Regions from separate parts of the Pseudofrankia saprophytica genome, predicted to be linked through region 2. Evidence: predicted binding sites of a transcription regulator. Region 2 holds the regulator's gene; the other holds the start of a gene.
The links. Region 2 encodes LexA, which represses DNA repair genes until DNA is damaged. Its sites were predicted from a motif close to CGAACNNNNGTTCG; they were not measured.
Positions count from the first base shown of each region.

Region 1: FRCN3DRAFT_RS0217425 (alpha-ketoglutarate-dependent dioxygenase AlkB) is a predicted target of LexA. The motif match lies at 1,174-1,187, and genes of this name have one in related genera.

Region 1 covers NZ_KI912266.1:4,195,766-4,199,034, reverse strand. Annotated here, with positions in the region: gene FRCN3DRAFT_RS0217430 (methylenetetrahydrofolate reductase) at 58-864, opposite strand; gene FRCN3DRAFT_RS0217425 (alpha-ketoglutarate-dependent dioxygenase AlkB) at 1,201-2,040, shown strand; gene FRCN3DRAFT_RS0217420 (alkaline phosphatase D family protein) at 2,066-3,269, shown strand, end outside.
Region 2 covers NZ_KI912267.1:27,794-47,752, forward strand. Annotated here, with positions in the region: gene FRCN3DRAFT_RS0234690 (ATP-binding protein) at 1-557, shown strand, start outside; gene FRCN3DRAFT_RS0234695 (FAD-dependent oxidoreductase) at 656-2,314, opposite strand; gene FRCN3DRAFT_RS0234700 (vitamin B12-dependent ribonucleotide reductase) at 2,684-5,746, opposite strand; gene nrdR (transcriptional regulator NrdR) at 5,893-6,417, opposite strand; gene FRCN3DRAFT_RS0234710 (hypothetical protein) at 6,855-7,187, opposite strand; gene lexA (transcriptional repressor LexA) at 7,623-8,471, shown strand; gene FRCN3DRAFT_RS0234720 (hypothetical protein) at 8,517-9,812, opposite strand; gene hflX (GTPase HflX) at 9,853-11,469, opposite strand; gene dapF (diaminopimelate epimerase) at 11,750-12,664, opposite strand; gene FRCN3DRAFT_RS0234735 (EAL domain-containing protein) at 12,712-13,584, opposite strand; gene miaA (tRNA (adenosine(37)-N6)-dimethylallyltransferase MiaA) at 13,719-14,639, opposite strand; gene FRCN3DRAFT_RS0234745 (alpha/beta fold hydrolase) at 14,743-15,630, opposite strand; gene FRCN3DRAFT_RS0234750 (class III extradiol dioxygenase subunit B-like domain-containing protein) at 15,627-16,421, opposite strand; gene miaB (tRNA (N6-isopentenyl adenosine(37)-C2)-methylthiotransferase MiaB) at 16,418-17,893, opposite strand; gene rny (ribonuclease Y) at 17,995-19,671, opposite strand.

The sequences.
Region 1 (3,269 bases), on a different contig from region 2:
TTACGGCCGCGCTATCCGGCAGGGGGTACCAGGACCTGCGAGAAACGGCCCGGGCGGTTAGAGAAGGTCCTCAAGTCGGGTGGCGACCTGGCGGTAGCGGCTGACCGGGACGAGGTGCACACCGGCGAAGGCGCCGCTGTCGCGCAGCCGTAGCACCTGGTCGCAGGCCGCTTCGACCCCGGCCGCTTGGTCCCGTTCGACTGCTTGGACGAGGTCGTCGGGGATGTCGATGTCGGGGATGGTCGCGGCGAGGCGGCGGGCCATCCCGGCGCTCGCGAGGACCATGACGCCGGCGTAGATCGGCAGTTCGACCGGATGGGCGTCGCGCCAGCGCAGCAGGGCGTCCACCGAGTAGCTGACCTGTACGAACAGGAAGTCGGCCGCTCGTTTCCATGTGGGCAGTGGACGTAGGCCGGCCGCGGCGCCGACCCGGAACGCCGGCATGTCCGCGAAGACCGGATCCTCGCTGGCCGCGCGGGCCTCGTCCATCATCGCGCGCACGGTCAGGTCGCTGGTCCGGTTCCCGGCGGTGGGTTTGTCGCCGTGGACGAACAGGAATTCCTCGACGCCGTAGGCCGCGGCGGTGAGCAGGTCGCGGCGGAAGCCGAGCAGGTTACGGTCGCGGGAGTTCACGCAGGCGATGCTGCGTCCCCCCATCGTCTGCACCTCGTGGGCGACGGCGATGCTCGACACCGTCGCGCGTCCGATGTGGTTGTCGGGGATCAGGAACGCGTCGGTGACGGGGCTCAGGACGCCGATCTGGTGGCGGGCGTGGGTCAGGTCCGGCCGGGTCGGCGGCTCGATCTCGCAGATCAGCTCGAAGCTGCGCACCGGACGTTCGTGACCCGCCGTGGATTCCTGCATCCGGACAGGATAGGACGCCACGATCCACCGACCACAGCCACACCGCACGGGTGCGCTGCACCGCTTTAGCACACCGTAGGAACAGCCTGGGTAGGAAACCCCGACTGCGAAATGTCCGGCTGCGCCAGCAGGGCTCCGGCACGTTCGCGTTATGACCGGCCTGTCCGAGGATCGTCCGCGTGACGATCTGTCCGGCCTGTTCTTGCCCCGTTCGGCGATCTCCAGCCAGGGCAGCTTCGGCACCGCGCTGTCCAGTGCCGCCAGCTCGGCGCGCGTCTCCCGAGCACCCGCCATGTCCACCAAGCTCTTCGAACACCTGTTTGATAAGGTGATCTCATGGTGGGAGCACCATTCCAGGCATCACTGCTCGACACGGATCTGTTCGACCCGGACCTGCTCGGTACCGCCCCGCTCGACGCTGTCCCGCTCGACACCGGCCCCACCGGCGTAGGCGGGCGGGGCGCCGGATCGGCGGTGCGGGACGCACCACTGGGCGCCGGGCTTCGACGGCAGTGGCTCGCCGGCGGGGCGTGGGTCGACGTGCGGCGGCGCTGGATCGCGGGGGCGGACTCGCTGTTCGAGCGGCTGCGCGCCGAGGTCCCCTGGCGGGCCGAGCGGCGGCCGATGTATGACCGAACCGTCGACATACCCCGGCTCCTCAGGTTCTACGGCGAGGGCGAACCGCTTCCCGACCCGGCGCTGGACGCGGCCAGGCTGGCCCTCGACGAGCACTACGCGGCCGAGCTCGGCGAGCCGTTCGCGACCGTCGGGCTGGCCTTCTACCGCGACGGCCGCGACAGCGTCGCCTGGCACGGCGACCGGACCGGCCGTAGCGCCACCGAGGACACGATGGTCGCGATCCTGGTCCTCGGCGCCCCCCGAGCCCTCGTGCTACGCCCCCGCGCCGGCGGTCCCGCCGCTCCCCGCCGGGCCACCCACCCAGGCGGCGCGCTCGCCGGTGCCGATGGCCGCGTCGGCGCTGACGCCGCGGCGGGCGGGCACGCCGGCAGCGTCGGGGCCGGCGGCCCGACGACGATCCGGCACGAGCTCGGCCACGGCGACCTGCTCGTCATGGGCGGCAGCTGCCAGCGCACCTGGGAGCACGCCGTCCCCAAGACGGCTCGGCCCGTCGGCCCCCGCATCAGCGTCCAGTTCCGCCCCCGCGGCGTCCGCTAGCCGGTCCAGGGGCACCATCGTCCCCATGACCAGCCTTCTCCTCGGACCCCTGCACCGGTATGCCGACGCCAGCCGGGCGTCCGTGTGGGTGGAGACCGATGTCCCCTGCGAGGTCGAGGTACGGGCCGGGGAGGCTCCAAGGGCGAGCACGCCGACCTTCACCGTCGGCGGGCACCATTTCGCGCTCGTGACGGTGGACGGGCTGGAGGCGGGTCGGGCCTACCCCTACGAGGTGTGGCTCACTCCGGCCGGGGAGCCGCCCGGCCCGGCGGTGCGCGTCTGGCCCGAACCCGGGACGGCCGGGCCGCCGAGCCTGCTGCGGCCGGTCGGCGAGGGCCGGCCGGTCAGGCTGGTGTTCGGGTCCTGCCGGGTGACGGCGCCGCAGGCGAAGCCGTACACCCTCAACTCCACGGACGACCCGCTCGGGCTGGGCACGGACGCGCTGCACGCGCTCGCGCTGCGCATGGCCGAGACGGATCCAGGAACCTGGCCGGACGCGCTCCTGCTGCTCGGCGATCAGGTCTACGCCGACCACGTGTCGCCGACGACGGCCGAACGCATCCGCGAGCGACGCGACGTCACCGCGCCGCCCGGCGAGGAGATCGCCGACTTCACCGAGTACTGCTGGCTCTACCAGGAGGCCTGGTCGCAGCCGGAGATCCGCTGGCTGCTGTCGACCGTCCCGACCGCGATGATCGCCGATGACCACGACATCCGGGACGACTGGAACATCTCGGCCGCCTGGCGTTCCTGGGTCCAGGCCCAGCCGTGGTGGGACACCCGCGTCACCGGCGGGATCATGGCCTACTGGCTCTACCAGCACGTGGGCAACCTGAGCCCCGAGGCCCGCGCCGCCGACCCGACCTGGCGCGCGGTGACGGTGCCGACCAGCGGCGACGGCCTCGACCGGGTGGACGGCGAAGGTGTGCTGCGCGCCGTGGCCCGCCGGGCCGACCAGATGGCGGACCTCGTCGCGCCGGCGGCGAACGACCCCGACGGGGACGGGAGCTCGGGGGGCCTTCCGGCGCCGCGCTGGAGCTACCGCTGGGATCTGGGCCGCACCCGGCTCGTCGTCATCGACTCCCGGCTGGGCCGGGTCGTCGCCCCCGACGGGACGCGGGCGATGGTGCGCGACACCGAGTGGGCCTGGGTCGAGGGCCAGACCCGGCACGCGGGCGAGGTCGACCATCTCCTGCTCGCCACGTCCGTGCCCTACCTGCTCACGCCAA
Region 2 (19,959 bases):
TGGCCGACCTCGGCCTGGTCCAGCGGGTGCTTCCGGTCGGGCGCAGTGCGGACCCGCGACGGGCCTACTACCGAGTGGCGGACAACTTCCTGGCCTTCTGGCTAGCCATCGCGGAGCCTCGCCGGGCGGGCATCATCCAGGGCCTCGGCAAGTCCGTGGCAGGCGTGATGGAAGGCCAGTTCGACAACTTCATGGGCGACCGCTGGGAGGACGCGGTACGCACACATCTCATCCAGACCATGGCGGACGACCCCAGGCTGGCGCCCGTCATCGAAGTTGGCCGGTTCTGGCACCAGTACGGGGCCGACCCGGCCGAGATCGATGTCGCGATGCTCAGCGAGCCAGGAGGACGGCTCAGCCTCGCCGCCGAGGTGAAGTGGGCCAGGCGAGAAGAAGGCGGCCACGTCCTGCGCGCCCTCGTGCGCAAGGCGCATGCGTCCAACCTGCTGAGCCCGGACTTTCCAGAACCGCTGTACGCCATCGCCGCCCGGGAGGAAGTGACCGGCAATCTGCCCGACGATGTGCTTCGCGTAACCGCCGCCGACGTATTCGGCTAGTCAGAGCCGTCGGGCCGGCCGGGACGCATGTCCCGGCCGGCCCGACGCAAGGTTCGCCCCTTCGAACAGAGCGATCAGCGCGTTTTCGAACAGAGCGATCAGCCGATGTCGCGGGCGGGCCGCGCGGCGGCGTGCCGCCCCGCCCGGTACCCCATCACCATGCTGGGGCCGACGCAGGAGCCGCCGCCCGGGTAGGTCCCGCCGAGGACGGATGCCGCGGTGTTCCCGGCGGCGTAGAGACCGTCGACGATCGGCACCTCGGTGCCCAGCACGCGGGCGTCGGCGTCGATCTTCGGCCCGCCGCTCGTCCCCAGCGTCCCCGGCCACTGCTGGATCGCGCCGTAGAACGGGCCGACGACGGGCTTGAGGCTCGTCGTGTCCGGGCCGGTGGCCGAGCGGACCTGCTCGGGGTCGCCCCAGTCGGGGTCCTCGCCCTTCTCGGCGAAGGCGTTGTACCGGAGAACGGTCTCCTCCAGGGCGTCCGGGTCCACGTTGATCTTCGCGGCGAGCTCGCGGATGCTCTCGGCGGCGACGAGCCACGACGGGGCGGGCTGGCCGTTCGGCCCGACGATCTCCCCGTCGACGATCTTGCCGCCGAAGACGCCCTTCTTGCTCTCCCACTGCGCCGCGCCGAAGACGCACCACGCGGGCCCCTTGTTGGTGTAGCCCGGGTTGCGCTGGTCGAAGAAGTTGAAGGGGTGCGAGAAGTCGTTGTACGTGTAGCCGCCGTGCATGAAGCGCTTGCCATGCTGGTTGACGATGATCGACCCGGCGCCCAGGCCCATCTCCATCTGCGGCAGCGGGTTGCCGTCGCGGCCGATCTCCCACGGGTCGTGCATGACGCCATAGCTGAAGAAGGACGTCATCAGGCCAAGCTGCGCCCCGGCGCGCATCGCCATCCGGTGGCCGTCACCGGTGTTGGTCCACGGGGTACACGGCTTCACGTCGTAGCCGAGGAACGTCGTCACCATGTCGGGGTTCCACTCGAAGCCGCCGGTGGCGAGCACGACGCCCTTGCGGGCCCCGAGCCGGGTAAGCGCGCCGTCCTCGCCGACGACGAGGCCGACGACCGCGCCGGCGTCGTTCGTCACCAGCTCGCGCCCCGACGTCGAGTAGCGGACCGAGACGCCGCGATCGAGCAGCGCCTTCAGCAGCGTCGCGATGAGGGCGCCGCCCTTCGCCCGGTACCCCTCACGCCGACGCCGCTCCAGCTCCTCGCGGGGGACGACCTCGATCGCCTCGGCGTAGGCCACCTCCGGAGGCTTCACCCACGGGCTGGGGTTCACCCGCGCGGCCCACTCGGCGCCGAGCTTCTCCCGCGCCGGGTAGGGCTGGCACGAGACCGACCGCGGGATCTCCTTGGTGCCGGGGATACGGCCGGGCACGACCGCGTAGTAGTCGGGGAGCCCCTTGTGGGCACGGGTCACCAGGTCGGTGTTGGCCTCGAGGTAGTCCAGCGCCTCCGCCGCGGTGTCGACATAGACCTCGATGAGGTGCGGGTCGTAGGCACGGCCGTCGGAGAGCCGGGTGACGTAGGCGATCGCCTCTTCGCGCGAGTCCTGGTCCGCGATATGCCGGTTCACGGGGAGCCACATGTCCCCGCCGGAGGTTGCCGTCGTCCCGCCGATGTACTCGGACTTCTCCACGACGCAGACACTGGCGCCGCCGTCGGCCGCGAGCAGCGCCGCAGTCAGGGCACCCGCGCCACTACCCACCACGACGACGTCGAAGACCTCGTCCCACACTCCACCACTCATGTCCCGGATTCTCAGTTTTCGCTCCTGCCCGGTCAAGAACTTTGGCAGATATCGCACCCCAGCGTGCATATACAGCACATTTCGATCTTGACGCTCGACCGGCCTCGGAGACTCGTGATTCAACAAAGTCAAGATCGAAATATTGAAACTTAAGTTTCCGCTACCGCACGATCCAGAATATGGCGGAGCGGAGCGACGGGCGGGCAGGAACGTCGACAGGCAGCCAGACCCACGGTCTGACGCCATGGCCCACAGGCCGTCCTCCGACCCGGCCGCGCCGACCCTGGACCCGACATCCGTCGATGTAGCAGCGACGGGTAGGAAGACCGTGGGGTAGGTGAATGATCACCTACCCCACGGAATGCCGCGTCAGCTGCAGCCGCTGGTGGAGCCGCACTGTTCGCAGACGTAGCAGCTGCCGGCCGGGCGCATCGTGACTCCGCAGGTGAAGCACAGCGGGGCGTCGACCGCCGTCTGGGCCAGCAGCGACTGGCCGGGGGCGGCGGAACGAAGCTCCAGCTCCACGAACTCCGGACCGTGGGCGTGCGCCGCCGCGGCCGGCGCCGGCCGGGCGGCGGCGGTCGGGCCAGACTCGGTGGCGGTCAGGTCCTCGTCGTCGGGCGCGGCGACCCCGCCGTACTGGGTCGAGACCTGGCGGGCACGCTCGGAGGCGGTCAGGATGCCGAGCTCGGCGCGCTGCTCATCCGAGAGGTAGTCCAGCGCGAGCCTGCGGAACAGGTAGTCCAGCACCGACTGGGCGATCCGGACGTCCGGGTCGTCGGTCATGCCGGCCGGCTCGAAGCGCATGTTGATGAACTTCGAGACGTAGGTCTCCAGCGGCACGCCGTACTGCAGAGCGATCGAGATCGCGATCGAGAACGCGTCCATCACGCCGGCCAGTGTCGAGCCCTGCTTCGACATCTTGACGAAGATCTCGCCGAGGCCGTTGTCCGGGTAGGAGCCGGCCGTCATGTACCCCTCGGCCCCGCCAACCGAGAACGACACCGTCTGCGACGGCCGGATCTTCGGCAGTCGCCGCCGCACGGGCCGGTGGTCGGCCAGGGTGGTCGGCGTGGCCGCGAGGGTGGTCCCGATCGTGCCTGCGACGGCGTCGGCGATCGCCTTCGCCTCGTCAGCCGACCGCTTCGCGCCCCGCACGTCGGTCAGCGGCTGGCCGACCTTGCAGTTGTCCCGGTAGATCGCCAGCGCCTTCAGGCCGAGCCGCCAGCCCTCCAGGTAGATCTCCTCGACCTCGTCGACCGTGGCCGACTCGGGCATGTTCACCGTCTTCGAGATCGCCCCGGACAGGAAGGGCTGCACCGCGGCCATCATCCGGACGTGGCCCATCGGGGCGATCGCCCGCTCACCGATCGCGCAGTCGAACACCTCGTAGTGCTCGGGGCGCAGGCCGGGCGCGTCGACGACGTGGCCGTGCTCGGCGATGAACTCGACGATCGCCTCGACCGTCTCCTCCGCGTAGCCCAACGCCCGCAGCGCGGCCGGCACCGTCTGGTTGACGATCTTCATGCTGGCGCCGCCGACCAGCTTCTTCATCTTCACCAGCGCCAGGTCCGGCTCGATGCCGGTGGTGTCGCAGTCCATCGCCAGGCCGATCGTGCCGGTCGGGGCGAGCAGGCTGGCCTGCGCGTTGCGCCAGCCGTTGCGCTCACCGATCGCCAGGCACTTCTCCCATTCCTTCGACGCCACGGCGAGGACCCGGGCGTCCTCGACATGTCCGGAGCGCACGGCGTCGTTGGCCGCGGCGTGCTTGCGGATCACCCGGCGGTGGCTGTCGATGTCCCTGGCGTAGCCGTCGTAGGGGCCGACGACGCCGGCGAGCTCGGCGGAGCGGCGGTAGGCGGTGGCGGTCATCAGTGAGGTGATCGCGGCGGCGAGTGTGCGGCCGCCCTCGGAGTCGTAGGCGCGGGCGCTGGCCATGAGCAGGGCGCCCAGGTTCGCGTAGCCGATGCCCAGCTGGCGGTAGGCCCGGGTGACCGCGGTGATCTCCGGCGTCGGGAAGTCCGCGAAGCAGATCGAGATGTCCATCGCGGTGATGATCATCTCGACGGCGTAGACGAACCCCTCGACGTCGAACGTGCGGTCCGCGCGCAGGAAGCGCATCAGGTTCAGCGACGCCAGGTTGCAGCTGGAGTTGTCCAGGTGCATGTACTCGCTGCACGGGTTGCTGGCCGAGATCCGGCCGGCGTCCGGCGTGGTGTGCCAGTCGTTGATGGTGCCGTCGTACTGGATTCCGGGGTCGGCGCACTCCCAGGCGGCCTTGGCGATCTTTCGCATCAGCGCGGGCGCGTCCACGGACTCGATGACCCGGCCGTCCAGGCGCGCGCGCAGGTCGAACGCGGCGCCGGACTCGACGGCACGCATGAACTCGTCCGTGACCCGCACCGAGTTGTTGGCGTTCTGGTACTGCACGGACGCGATGTCCTTGCCACCCAGGTCCATGTCGAACCCGGCGTCACGCAGCGCGCGGATCTTGTCTTCCTCGCGGGCCTTCGTCTCGACGAACTCGACGATGTCGGGGTGGTCGACGTCCAGCACCACCATCTTCGCGGCCCGCCGGGTGGCCCCACCCGACTTGATCGTCCCCGCCGACGCGTCCGCGCCCCGCATGAAGCTGACCGGCCCGGAGGCCGTCCCCCCCGAGGACAGCAGCTCCTTCGACGACCGGATCCGCGACAGGTTGAGCCCCGAGCCGGAGCCGCCCTTGAAGATGAGCCCTTCCTCGCGGTACCAGTTCAGGATCGAGTCCATGTTGTCGTCGACCGCGAGGATGAAGCACGCGGATACCTGCTGAGGCGCCGTGGTACCGACGTTGAACCAGACGGGGCTGTTGAAGCTGAACATCTGGTGCAGAAGCATGTGGGTGAGCTCGTGCTCGAAGATCTCCGCGTCCTCGTCGGAGGCGAAGTAGCCGTTCTCGCGGCCGGACTTTCCGTATGACCCGACGACCCGGTCGATCAGCTGGCGCAGCGACGACTCGCGCCGCGGGGAGCCGACGGCGCCACGGAAGTACTTGCTGGTGACGATGTTCGACGCGTTGATCGACCAGAACGCCGGGAACTCGACGCCGCGCTGCTCGAAGTTGATCGAGCCGTCCCGCCAGTTGGTCATGACGACGTCCCGCTGCTCCCAGGTCACCTGGTCGTACGGGTGCACACCGGCCGTCGTGTTGCGGCGCTCGATCCGCAGGCCGGCGGCCCTGGCGGCGCCGGCCTTGCCCGTCCCTCCGGCCTTGCCGGTCCCGCCGCCCTTACCGGTCTCGCCGGCCGGGCCGTCGCCACCGTCACCGCTGCCAGCGGCAGGGACGGTCGCGGCCTCGCTCACCGCGCCGGCGAGGGAGGCGGGCTTCCCGACGGCCGAGGCGGCCTTCCCGTTGGAGCTGGCCTTCTGCTTCGTGCCGCGGGTCTCCGTCATGACACTCCTCAGCTCTGGTCGTCTTTGCTCTGGTCGTCTTTGGCTCTGAAGTCTTTGGAAGTCGTCTCTGGGGCGGATCGCGGGCATGCCGAACAGAGCCGGCGGCCGCGGGACCCGGATACGGCCGAAGGATGCGGCCTTGAGGCCTAGGGTCTGGGCGACCCGGGCGAGGTGACGGCGACGACGTCGTCCGGCAGGTCCTGCCCGGCCTGGTCGGCCTGCCCGGCCTGGTCGGCGCGCAGCTGAGTGATCGCCCGCTCGAAGTCGGCGAGCGACTCGAACGACAGGTAGACGGACGCGAACCGCAGGTAGGCGACCTCGTCGAGCTCACGGAGCGGCCCGAGGATCGCGAGGCCCACATCCTCGGCAGCGACCTCGGCGGCGCCCGACGAGCGGACCGTGTCCTCCACTCGCTGACCGAGCCTGGCAAGGTCCTCGGCGCTCACCGGACGGCCCTGGCAGGCCTTGCGGACACCAGCGACGACCTTGGCCCTGCTGAACGGCTCGGCGGCACCGCTGCGCTTGCGCACCTGCAGCGAGGCCTCCTCCATGGTCGTGAACCGCCGCCCGCAGGACGGGCACGCCCGGCGGCGCCGGATGGCCGCGCCCTCATCGGCTTCCCGGCTGTCCACCACTCGGCTGTCGGGATGCCGGCAAAACGGACACCGCACGGCTCCTCCCTTCGTCAGACCCCTGTAGGAACAACCACGCACGCGAGAGAACGCGTCCACGCTTCGGCCCCGTCCCTGCTTCCCGAGGCATGGCTGACGCAGGGCATGGCGACCTGGCCGGGGAAGCTCCCACGAGCGCGACCGCGCACCGTCGGGACGGTCTCCACAGCTCCCACGGAACGCTGCCGTTCCGCGGCTAGCTATTCCGCAACTACAAGCTGTGGACTACTTACAGGTATGTAACTACAAGATGTTGTGCTGCCAGAGTAGCGCATACCCGGATCACCCGTGAGCATGCCCCCCGCGCGTGTCGGATCCCACCCGCCCAGACGGGGAGAAGCAGCAGGTTCGCGACGAACCGTCACATGCCGACAGCCCGACGCCCGCGCCGACCGGGTGGTCGGCGCGGGCGTCGGGCCAGGGAAGGACGCCGCCGGTCAGAAGGCGGCGAGCGCCCAGTGAACGGCGAGCCATGCGGCGCTGGTGGCGCCCCAGACAGCGAGGACAAGCAGGAGCCCGGCGACGGCCCGGCCGCGGCCGGTCAGCCTCAGCGCGGGCGCCGGCCGTCCCGCCCGCCGGCGGTCCAACCTCGCGCCGGCGACCGGGTGCTCGGCGGCGACAGCCCGCGCGAGCGGGCTGGGAACCGCCGGCGGGGCGGCGTTCGCCGACCGACGACGGCTCGGTACGGGCAGGGCGATCACATCGGCGCCGTCCGGCTGTCGCGGGGCCGGGCGCCCTGGGACCAGGGTGGCCCCACGCGGGTTCGTCACGCCAAACCTCCTAGCGGCCGGGCCATTACCCGGCACAGCTCGTCGAGCGAAGCTCAACCAACGTCGGGGGGTCCGGGGCGCGAGCCCTCGAAGAACCGTGGCGACCGGTCATCGAGGGAGACATCCCCGGCAGACATCTGGGGCCATCGGGAAGGTAGCCCAAGATCTACAACTGGCGACCACCGGCGGCAGTAGCCGGTAGCGGAAGTCAGGACGAGGACAGGGCCCGCTTCGAACTGATGGTCGATTCTTACATGCACAAGGCCGACAGAGCACGCAGACACGCTCGAACGCCTGTTTGAGATTCGCGCGCCACCGGGCTACGGTCGTCACACGATCGGGCGCAACCCGGCTCCCCTTATCCACAGGTGAGGCCGATGAGAAGCCGGCGGCCCGGTCCCGCACCATGACCTTGAGCGAGGGAGAACCTAGGCCATGACCACGCAGGGCAGGGGGCCGCGCAGGGCAGGACGCCCGTCGGCCAGCGGCGACGAGGAGAGCGACGGCACCGTACGCGCCTTCCCCGACGGCCCCGTCGACGACGACGGCCTGACTCCCCGTCAGCGCAAGGTGCTCGAGGTGATCCGTGACGCGGTCGAGCGGCGCGGCTACCCGCCGAGCGTGCGCGAGATCGGCGAGGCGGTGGGCCTGACCAGCACCAGCAGCGTCGCGCACCAGCTCAGGATGCTCGAGGACAAGGGCCTGCTGCGCCGCGACCCGAACCGGCCGCGGGCGATCGAGGTGGTCTCCCCCGAGGGTGGCCGGCCGGTCAGGCCGATCCCGAAGACCCGGCAGACGGCCGGCGCGGGCAGGGGCCGGGGCGGCGTGAGCCCGCTGCGGGTGCACACGCTCGGCCCGGCCGACGACGCGCTCGCCCGCGAGGCCGGCGAGCAGGACTCGCTGAAGGCGGCGACCGCCTACGTGCCGCTGGTCGGCCGGATCGCCGCCGGTGGGCCGATCCTCGCCGAGCAGGCGGTCGAGGACGTGCTGCCGCTGCCGCGTGAGATCGTCGGCGAGGGCACCCTGTTCCTGCTCCGGGTCGTCGGCGACTCGATGATCAACGCGGCGATCTGCGACGGCGACCTGGTGGCGGTCCGCCAGCAGCCGGTCGCCGAGAACGGCGAGATCGTCGCCGCCCTGATCGACGGGGAGGCGACCGTCAAGCGGCTGCGCCGCCGGGACGGCCACGCGTGGCTCCAGCCGGAGAACCCGGCCTTCCACGACATCCCCGGCGACGACGCCACCATCCTCGGCCGCGTCGTCGCCGTCATGCGCCGCGTCTGAGCACTCCGTGAGGCGCTGAGACTGAACTCGGCTAGCCGAACTCGGCTAGCCGAGTTCGGCCTTGCGGTGGATCGAGTAGTGGAGCACGAGGAACGGCAGGCCGAACACCCAGAACTCGTGTTCGGCTCGCAGCTCGCCGTCCTCGAGGTAGACGTCGAGCTGCTCGGCGAAGCCGTGGACCGCCGCGGCGGTCAGCTCCTTCGTCTCCGCGTCCACATAGGTCAGATAGTGCCCGGGCTGGTCCAGGTCGCCGCGGCTGGACAGCACCAGCCCGCCGCCGGCCCGCGCGGTCGGCGCGAGGGTGGCCGTGAAGCTGGCCTGTGGCAGCGGGAAGCCGACGCTGACGTAGCCGCGGCCGTCCCGGCGGTAGGTCGTGTAGATCCCCACGTAGATGGGTTCGTCGTTGTCGACGTACGACCTGATCCAGCCCCGGATGCTTACGGTGCCGTCGTCGGTGCCGCTGATCGTGTCGATCCGGCTGCGAACCCCACGCTGCGCCTCTCGCTGGTTCATGGGCACGTTCGCCTGCCCCAGCGGGCGCGCGAGCACGGTGCGGTAGAGCAGGTAGCCGGGCCGCACCCACAACCGCCATCGCGGAACGATGTCGAGGGTGAACCGGGTGGTGTGCTCGTAGAACTCCCGCACCAGCGGGGCGACGGTCGCGGGATCGAACTCGGGGCCGGCCAGCTCGTCCAGCGAGGCGACGATCCCGACGTCGGGGGCGGCGGCCTGGTAGTCGCCGCCGAGCACCTCGGCCAGGTCGCGCACGTAGCCCGTCCCGACATAGCGGGTCCGCGCCACCAGCGGGACCACGAACGGCAGATCCGCGGGGCTGACCCGTTCGGCGAGCATCATCACCTGCGGGTCCCGGAAGATCGCCGCCGACACGGTCCGGAAGGCGAGCACGGTGGCCGCGCCGACGATCGCGGCAGGGACGTCGCCCCAGAGCAGCCGGCACCCGTAGCCGATGGCGAGCCCCACCAGCGGGCCAAGCACCACCTTCTGCGGACGGAGCCCCAGCGCGCCGGCCAGCGCGCCGGCGACCAGGCCCACGACCACCGGCCCGGCCCCGGTCACCGCCGCCAGCGCCCACGCCAGGGGCGCCGCCATCGCGGTGCTCATCACGATGCGCGACCACAACGCGGGGATCTGGCCGGGACGCTGCCGCGCCCGCGCGACCGCCTCCGACACCGTCGTCAGCAGGCCACCGACGACGGCCGCCGCGATCATGGGGAGCGCACCCCACCGAGTGGCGAGGGACAGCCCGGCGACCGCGCCGATGACAGCGGCCAGCCCGAGCGAACCGGGCTTGTCCGCCTTGCCCGATTCCTCCACGGCCACGCCACGAACCTACCGACAGGCGCCGTGGCGGTGATGCGCCCTAGGCGTCGACGCTCTGGCGGAAGGCGTCCAGGTCGGCGGCCAGGCCCGCGGAGACGCGAGCGCGCAGCTCGGTGCCCGTCGCGGTGTGCGCCTGGTCGAGAACCTCACCGGACTCGTGGATCCGGGCGACGAGATCCCCGCGGTTGTACGGGACGAGGACGTCGACCTCGACCTGCGGGTGCGGCACCCGGGCGGCCAGGGCCTCCACCAGCTCCTCCAGGCCGGCACCCGTCCGCGCCGACACGCACACCGCGTCGGGAGCGATCCGCTTGATGCCCGCGACCGTCGTCTTGTCGGCGATGTCGGTCTTGTTCACCACGATGAGCTCGGGCACGTCGCCGGCGTCGATGTCGTTCAGCACCTCGCGCACGGCCGAGAGCTGCCCGATCGGGTCCGGATGCGAGCCGTCGACCACATGGATGATCAGATCCGCGTCCGCGACCTCTTCGAGCGTGGAGCGGAACGCCTCGACGATCTGGTGGGGCAGGTGGCGGACGAAGCCGACCGTGTCGGTGAGCGTGAACACCCGGCCGTCGGGCAGCGTCGCGCGGCGCACCGTCGGGTCCAGCGTGGCGAACAGCGCGTTTTCCACGAGCACGCCCGCGCCGGTCAGCCGGTTGAGCAGCGACGACTTGCCGGCGTTGGTGTAACCGGCGATCGCCACCGAAGGCACCGCGCCGCGCCGACGCGCCGACCGCTTGGTCTCGCGGACGGTCTCCATCTCGCGCAGCTCACGCCGCAGCCGGGAGATCCGGGCGCGCAGCCGGCGCCGGTCCGTCTCGATCTTCGTCTCACCGGGGCCGCGGGTACCGATCGGGGCGCGGCCACCGGACGCGGCCTGCCGGGACATCGACTCACCCCAGCCTCGCAGCCGCGGCAGCATGTACTGCAGCTGCGCGAGCTCGACCTGCGCCTTGCCCTCCTTGGACGTGGCGTGCTGGGCGAAGATGTCCAGGATGAGCGCCGTCCGGTCGATGACCTTGACCTTGACGACCTCCTCCAGCTGGCGTAGCTGGCCCGGAGTGAGCTCACCGTCGCAGATCACCGTGTCGGCCCCGGCCGCGCGGACGACCTCGGCCAGCTCCTTGGCCTTGCCGGAACCGACGTAGGTCGCGGTGTCCGGCTTGTCCCGGCGCTGGACGAGCGCGTCGAGCACCACCGAGCCGGCGGTCTCCGCCAGCTGGGCCAGCTCGGCCATCGAGGTCTTGGCATCCTCGATCGAGCGGGTGGTCCACACACCGATCAGGACCACCTGCTCCAGGCGCAGCTGGCGGTACTCGACCTCGGTGACGTCGGCGAGCTCGGTGGTGAGCCCCGGCATCCGGCGAAGCGCGTCGCGCTCCTCGACCGCCAGCTCGTCGCCGGCGTCATCGTAGAAACCGAGACCCGGCAGCGTGATCGCGCCACCGGCGTCGGCGGCGGTGTCCGCCGGTCCGACGGTGTCGGCGGGTTCAGCGGCGCCGGAGTCGGCCGTCAGCACCCTGGCGACCGCCTCGGAAATGTTCCCGTCGCCCCGCGTTGCGCCGCCGTCCGCATCGATCCCGCTCACGGAATCAATGGGAGAGCTGGGCTCGCGGGTCGGGCTGGTCACTGCGGATTCAGCGGGAAGACTCATACCGTCCGTTCCAACACGACCGGCCCGCACTCGATTCCGCGCGGTGGCCGGTCGGGCCTAGTTGTCCGGGATGTGCGTCCAGGATCGGTGGCACACGATCCACGTCTTCACCCCGCTGGCGCGGGCCACGCATTCACCCCGCTGACGCGGGAACCGCCACGCCTTCGGTGACGGTAGCGTGCCACGCCCGGCGTGCTCCCGCGACGGGATTTCCGCGCAGGACCACGGCCCGGCGCGCCGGCACGGCCGTGTCCGAAGCCGCGCGGCCGCGGCCGGCGGCCTAGACGAGCCCCGCGGCCACGGCGGACCGGCTGTCCCCCGCGGCGGCGGCCAGCCAGTCCTGGCGCAGCAGGCCGTCGCTGACCAGCACGGCCGGGCCGCGCAGCCGGACCTGGTCGTCGTCCCACAGCACGGTCAGCAGGCCGCCCGGCACCGCCACCGGCACCGCCACCCCCGGTCCCAGGCCCGCCCGGGTGGCGCTGGCCACCGCGACGGCGCAGGCTCCGGTCCCACAGGACAGCGTCTCCCCGACGCCCCGCTCGTACACCCGCATCGCCACGGCGTCCGGCGCGCCGACGACGATCTCGACGTTCACGCCGTCCGGGAACACCTCCGACGGCACGTCCGGCGGCCTGGTCAGGTCGAGCGCGGCGAGGCCCGCCGGGCTCAGGTCGTCGGCGAAGCAGACCGCGTGCGGGTTGCCCATCGACACCGGGGTGGCCCGCCAGGTCCGCCCGGCGAGCGTCACGGTCGCCGCGCCCGCGGAGCCGACCAACCCAGGCCCCATCTCGACCGTCACCGCACCCTCGGCGGGCACGTCCGCGACCCGCACACCCGCCCGGGTCAGGACCGGGATCAGGCCGGGCGGCTCGTAGCCGGCGTCGACGAGATACCGGCCGAAGACCCGCAGCCCGTTGCCGCACATCTCGGCGAGCGACCCGTCCGCATTGCGGTAGTCCATGAACCAGCGGGCCGCCTCGGCCGGCGTCCCGGCCTGGGAGGCCCACGCCGCGGACCGCGCGGAGGCCCACGGGTCGGCCGCGGCCAGCACCACCCGCAACACCCCGTCGGCGCCGACACCGGTCCGCCGGTCACACAGCGCCCGCACCAGCTCCGGCGTCAGGTCGAGGTCACCGTCCGGATCCGGCACGATCACGAAGTCGTTACCCGTCCCATGCCCCTTCACGAACCGCACCCCAGAAGCGTACGGCGGTGGCGGGCCGGGCCGCGGGCCCGGCGTCGTCAGGCGGTGGGCTGCATGTCGTAGGGAGCGGCGGGGCCGGGGGTGCCAGGGGAAGGGGGGTGGCGGGTGTGGGTGGGGCGGCCGCGGCCCAGGGCGAGGAGGCGGGCGTCGTCGACGGGCAGGGGCGGGCAGAAGACCGGGCCGGCGGCGCGGTCGCAGCCGAGGCTGGCGACGCGGCCGGCGAACCGGGCGGTGTCGACGCCGTCGACGAGCACGACGGCGTGGCGGCGGTGCGCGAGCGCGACCATCGAGGCGAAGACCGCCTCGCCCTCGAGGTCACGCAGGGTGGCTCGCAGGAACCGGTCGTCCACGCGGACCAGGTCGAGCGGCAGCAGGTCGAGCGTGGCCGGCGAGCCGATCCAGCTGCCGAACGCCCGGACCGCGACCGCGACGCCGCTGGTGCGCAGCCCGGCGAGCAGGCGCGGCAGCGACGGCGCCGCCCGGCCCAGGGTCTCCTCGGTGAACGCGAGCCCGACGGCGCCCGGGGGCAGGGCACCCCGGTCGCGGACGAGTGCGGTCACCTCGGCGGCGAACGTCGGCCGGGCGAGCTGACGGGAGCCGACGTGCAGCCACAGCCTGGGCGGGCGGATGTGGGTGCCGGCCGCCATCCGGTGCCAGGTGCGGCACTCGGTGATGGCGGCCCGTAGCGCCCACAGGTCGAGCTGGTCGGCGAGGCCCGCGAACCGGGCGATGGCGCGGACGTCTCCGGTGTCGAGCAGGCCCCGGTCGGGGTGAGCCCACTGGAGGCGAGCCGTCATGCCGGGGACGGATCCGGTGCGCAGATCCACCTCTGGTTCGAAGGAGAACCTGAGGGTGCCGTCATCGAAGGCGGCATACAAGGCATGTATGAGCGCTAGGTCGAGCTCGGTCACGCAGGCCTCTCCCGGACGCCGGGATGGACCAGCCATGCCTCCGCTGGCGCACCACAGCGAGGGAACGGTCGGTCGTACGTCAGGCCGACGGGCGCACCACTGTCACGAGGCTTCACCCGGAGGCCCTGCCAATATCAGAGCGAGCCCACCAGGCGGCGGACGGTGCCGACATCGGGCTGGCCAAGCCAGAATATCCGTGGATCACGCTTGAACCATGACCTTTGGCGACGCGCGAAGCGGCGCGTCGCGGTCACCGTCGCGGACTGGGCGTCCTCGGACGAAGCGAACTCGCCGTAGATCCAGCCGAGCACCTGGGCATAGCCGAGTGCCCGCGACGCCGTCCGGCCGGTCGAGAGCCCAACCTTGTCCAGCTCGCGGACCTCGTCGAGGAACCCGGCCGCCCACATCCGGTCGACCCGCAGCGCGATCCGCGCGTCGAGATCCTCCCGGTCGACGCCGATCATGACCACGTCATAGCGCGACCGGTGTTCGGGCAACGTGGCGGTGAATCCGCCGGTCAGGGCGACGACCTCGAGCGCCCGCACGATCCGCCGGCCGTTGGTCGGCAGGATCGCCGCCGCCGCCTCGGGAGCGGCGGCGGCGAGCTCGGCGTGCAGCGCCGCCGGGCCGTCCTCGGCGAGCCGTTGCTCGAGCCTCGCCCGCACCACGGGGTCGGTGCCGGGGAACTCCAGCTCATCGAGCACGGCCCGCACGTACAGGCCCGATCCGCCGACCAGGACCGGCACCCGCCCCTCGGCCAGCAGGCGGTCGACGACGAGGCGGGCGTCCCGCTGGTAGCTGGCGACGTCGGCCGTCCTGGTCACGTCCCAGACGTCGAGGAGATGATGCGGGATCCCCCGCCGCTCGGCCGGCGGAACCTTGGCCGTGCCTATGTCCATCCCGCGGTAGAGCTGCATCGAGTCCGCATTGATGATCTCGGCGACGCCGTCGCCCAGCGAGGCGGCGAAGTCGATCGCCAGATCGCTCTTGCCGGCCGCGGTGGGCCCGACGATCGCGACGACCCGGCCGCCGCGCCCCCGATCATCCTGTCGCACAGGTTCAAGCCTGCCACGCGCACCGCTCCGCGAGCCCGCCGGCCGAGATCGGCGCCCTGGCTCGCCTCAGCGGCGCGCGGGCCGGCTGAGCTCGGCCGACCGTTCAGCTGACCTCGGCGGTGGCCTCGCAGGCGGGGAGCGTCTCCGTGGACGATCCGGCGACGGCGTCGCGGACGAAGCCGACGAGGACGTCCGCCGTGCCGGCGGGGTTCTGGGCCGCGGGCGAGTGCAGCGCGTCGGGAATGACGGCGTAGCGGGCACCGAGGCGGGTCGCCATGTCGGCCTGCATGGCCGGCGGCCAGGCGTCGTCGCCGACGCCGTGGGTGACCAGGAGGGGAATGGCGTGCGCCGCGGCGGCGGCGGCCGCGTCCGCGACCCGGTCGGGCTCGGCGAGCAGCGCCTCCCCCATGGCCAGCATCCCCCGCTCGGAACTGGCGAAGAAGCGCTGGCGCAGGAACTCGGCCTCCGCCGGCGGCCGGACGGTGGTGTCGATGGCGCGCACACCTTCCCAGACCCCGGCGCGCCCAGCCTGTCGATACAGGGCGAACATCGCGTGCAGCGCCAGCCCGCGCGGCCCCACGATCGCCGCCGGGCCGGATCCGAGCAGCACGACGGAGGCGATCGCCGCCGGATGGGCGATCAGCGCGGCCCTGGCCACCAGCCCGCCGAAGGAGTGCCCGACGAGGTGCACCCGCGTACCCAGCTGGGCGGCGGCGAGGGCCACGTCGGCGGCGAGGGCGTCGATGGCGAACTGGCTGTCCGGCTCGTCCGCGTCGGCGACGGACTCGTACTGCCCCCGCAGGTCGACCGCGACGGCCCGCAGACCAGCGGCGGCCAGCAGCGGCAGGACGGGGGCGAAGTCCTCCTTGCTGCCGGTGTAGCCCGGCAGCATGACGACGGTGGGGAGGTCGTCCTGGCCGGCGGCGAGCGCCGCCAGACCGGCCACCGTCGTGCGCCGCGGTGGGCCCGGCTGCGCAGCGGACGCCGTCACGCGGCACCTCCCCGTTCCCACACGCACACGAAGTAGCCGACGCCGTAGGGGGCGTCGGCGTAGAGCGGGTCCGCGGTCCACCCCGCGGCACCGGCGGCGCGCACGGCGCCGGCAAGCACCTGCCAGGAAGCCCGACCGGCGACCAGCAGGTCCGCGGCGAGTCCGGGCTCCAGGCCGAGCAGGGCGGTGAGGTCCACGTCCGCGAGCGCCCGCCCGACGATCTCGTCGTACGGTTGCGCCCGCTCGTCGAGCGACCCCGGGGCCTTCGCCGTCCGCCGCGCGCTCCCGTCACCCATCACCAGCAGGGCGACCCGCTCCCCCGCCGCCGCGGCGGCCGCCACCAGCCCGCCGCCGAGCGCCGCGGCCTCGGCCGGTTCGGCCTTCGGGGACACGCCGAGCCCGCGGCGCGCCGCCTCCCAGCCGGTCTCGGCGAGCAGCCAGGCACCGACCGCCAGCGACAACGGCAGCCGGCGACCGTCCGTGCCCACGTCTGTGCCGGCGTTCACGGACCCCGCGGCGGCCCGCCCGGCGCCGGCCGGCGGCCCGAGGGGGACGCGGAAGTCGACGCCGAAGCCGCGGAAGTCGCCGACCGCGTCCGGACCGTAGGGCCGGGAACCGGTCGCGAGCGCCTCCGGGTCGTCGCCGACGGCGAGGACGACGTCGGGGTTCGCCGCGCGCAGCCGGCGGACGGCGGCGAGCGCCGGTTCCCGCGCGGCCACCGGCTCACCGGCGCCGACCTGGGGTACGAGCAGGGGTGGATGCGGGCAGACCGCCGCGGCGACGAGCGTCACCTGGCCGCCGCGGAGGGTGCGCCCAGGCTGGGCATGCCGAGGCTGACCGACGGGCGGGCCGGCGCCGCGCGGTTGGCCTCCCACAGGTCCCCGGCGCGGGTGCGGCGGGCGGTGAGCAGCGCGCCGTCGGCGACCAGATGGTGCGGGGCGCCGTAGGTCACGACGCTGGTGACGACGTCGCCGGCGCGCAGCCGCGCGAGTTCGGCGAGCACGGCCGCGTCACCCGCCGCCGAACCTGGCAGGCCCGAGCGGGCTCTGGAGTTGGCGTCGGGGCCCAGGTGGACCAGACGGCCGTCGCGGGCCCGGCCGGAGCGACCGCCGGTGGCGTCGTCCTTGCGGCCCTCCCCCTCGGCGATGAGCACCTCGGCGACCCGGCCTACCTGGGCACGGTTCTCCTCCAGGGAGACCACGTCCTGCAGCGCGACGAGCCGGGCATAGCGCTCGGCGACGACCTCCGGCGGGACCTGGTCGTCCATCGTGGCCGCGGGGGTGCCGGGACGCGGCGAGTACTGGAAGGTGAACGCGCTGGAGAAGCGGGCGGCGCGCACCACGTCGAGGGTGTCGGCGAAGTCGGCCTCCGTCTCGCCGGGGAAGCCCACGATGATGTCGGTGGTGATCGCGGCGGCCGGCAGCGCGGCGCGTACCCGCTCGACGATGCCGAGGTAACGGTCACGCCGGTAGGAGCGGCGCATCTGGCGCAGCACCGCGTCCGAACCGGACTGCAGCGGCATGTGCAGCTGCGGGCAGACGTTCGGCGTCTCGGCCATCGCGGCGATCACGTCGTCGGTGAAGTCACGCGGGTGCGGCGAGGTGAACCGGACCCGCTCCAGGCCGTCGATCTGGCCGCAGGCACGCAGCAGGCTGGCGAACGCGGCCGGGTCGCCGAACGAGCGGCCATAGGAGTTGACGTTCTGGCCCAGCAGGGTGATCTCGAGGGCGCCCTCGGCGACGAGAGCCTCGACCTCGGCGAGCACGTCGCCGGGGCGGCGGTCGCGCTCCTTGCCGCGCAGACTGGGCACGATGCAGAAGGTGCAGGTGTTGTCGCAGCCGACGCTGATGCTGACCCAGGCCGAGGCGAGGCTGGCCCGGCGCGCCGGCAGCGAGCTGGGGAAGACCTCCAGCGCCTCGGCGATCTCGACCTGGGCCGAGGCGTTGTGCCGGGCCCGCTCGAGCAGCACCGGCAGGCGGTGCAGGTTGTGGGTGCCGAACACGACGTCGACCCAGGGCGCCTTGCGGGTGATCGTGCCGCGGTCCTTCTGCGCGAGGCAGCCGCCGACGGCGATCTGCATGCCCGGGTTGGCCTTCTTCGTCGGATAAAGCTGACCGAGGTTGCCGTACAGCCGGTTGTCGGCGTTCTCCCGGACGGCGCACGTGTTGAACACCACGAGATCCGGGGTCTCGCCATCCGCCACCGGGACGTACCCGGCCGACTCCAGCAGTCCGGAGATCCGCTCGGAGTCGTGCACGTTCATCTGACACCCGAATGTGCGTACCTGGTACCTACGGTCACTCACCCGACCAGCGTACGGCGATGGTCGGGACGCGCGCGCCAGCGCACTTCCAGACCGTCGGCTTAACGGGCGGTCTCGATGGCGCGGGTCTCGCGGACGACCGTGACCCGGATCTGGCCCGGATAGGTGAGCTCGTCCTCGATCTGGCGGGCCACATCGCGGGCGAGCAGGTGGGCGGCGGAGTCGTCGACCTCCTCGGGGACCACCATGACCCGGACCTCACGGCCGGCCTGCATGGCGAACACCCGCTCGACGCCGGGGCGCTCGCCGGCGATCTGCTCGATGCGCTCCAGTCGGCGGACATAGGACTCGAGGCTGTCCCGGCGCGCGCCGGGCCGTCCGCCCGAGATCGCGTCGGCCGCCTGGGTGAGGACCGCCTCGACGGAGCGGGGCTCGACCTCGTTGTGATGCGCCTCGATGGCGTGGACGACGTCCTCGTGCTCGCCGTAGCGGCGGGCGATCTCGGCGCCGACCAGCGCGTGCGACCCCTCGACCTCGTGGGTGAGCGCCTTGCCGAGGTCGTGCAGCAGCGTGCCGCGTTTGGCGACGGCCAATGGGAGGCGCAGCTCGGCCGCCATCACGCCGGCCAGGTGCGCCGACTCGACGAGATGGGCCAGCACGTTCTGGCCGTAGCTGGTGCGGTAGCGCAGGCGGCCGAGCAGCACGATCAGCTCGGGGTGCATGTCGCCGATGCCGACGTCGAGGACGGCGTCCTCGCCGGCGCGCACGACCCGGGCCTCGACCTCGCGCTGGGCGCGCTCGTACTCCTCCTCGATGCGCTGCGGGTGGATCCGGCCGTCAGCCACCAACGCGGCCAGCGTGATCCGCCCGACCTCGCGGCGCACCGGGTCGAAGCAGCTGAGCAGCACCGCCTCGGGGGTGTCGTCGATGAGGACGTTGACGCCCGTGACCGACTCGAAGGCGCGGATGTTGCGGCCCTCCCGGCCGATGATCCGCCCCTTCATCTCGTCGCCCGGCAGATGCAGCACCGACACCACCGACTCGGCGGTCTGCTCGGCGGCGACCCGCTGTATAGCCAGGGTGACGATGCGCCGCGCCCGATCCTGAGCCTCTTCCTCGGCGCGGGCCTCGATCTCCCGGGCGAGGGTCGCCGCCTCGAGCCTGGACTGCTGCTCGACGACCGCCAGCAGCTCGGTCCGCGCCTCCGCCGAGGTCATCCCGGCGGCCTGTTCGAGGGCGGCCACCCGACGGGCGTCCAGGTCGTCGGCCTCCCTGGCCCGGCGGGCGAGCGCCGCGTCCCGCTCGGTGAGCTCGCGGTCGCGGGACTCGATCCGGCGGGTCTGGTCCTCGAGGGCGGCCCGCCGTTCCTCGACCCGCGCCTCACGCTGGGTGAGGCGACTGTCCCAGTCGCGCAGTTCCTCGCGCCGGCCTCGCAGGTCGGCGAGGGCCTTGTCGCGTTCGGCCTGCGCCTCGCGCCGGGCGGCCTCGGCCCGGTCGCGCTCCGCCTCGGCGAGCCTGCGGGCAAGCGCCTCGGCGTTCTCCCTGGCGGCCGCCTCGGTCTTTTCCCTGGTGGCCGTCTCGGCCTTGGCTGCGGCGTCCGCCTGGGCGGCCAGCAGCGCGGCCGCGGTCTGGGCGTCGGCGCCAGCCGGTGCGTCGGCGGACGCGTGGGGCGTCTCGGCCGGGCGAGCGCCCGCGCGGATCAGCCGCGCGGCGACCACGACGAGGGTGACGACGGCGACCAGTACCACCGCGACGAGGGCCACGAGCACGCCGACCACCGCTGCTCCTCCCGGGAGGGGGAGCCGGGTCCCCGTCCGTTCCGCGCACGGATCTCGACGAGGAAGCTGCTCCCCGGGCCATCCAGCCCACCAGGAAGCCAGCCATAGGCCGGCGAACACGAAGCCGACCCCGCCAGTTCCCGAAGAACGGACCGGAGCGGCGAAGGACCCACCACAGACGGCGGCGTCCACCAGGGCGGATGAAGGCGCGGCCGCACCTTCACTGCACAGCCAGCGCCCACTGAGCGTTGCCGAGCGCCAACCGGGCGCAGACGCATGTCCTCACGC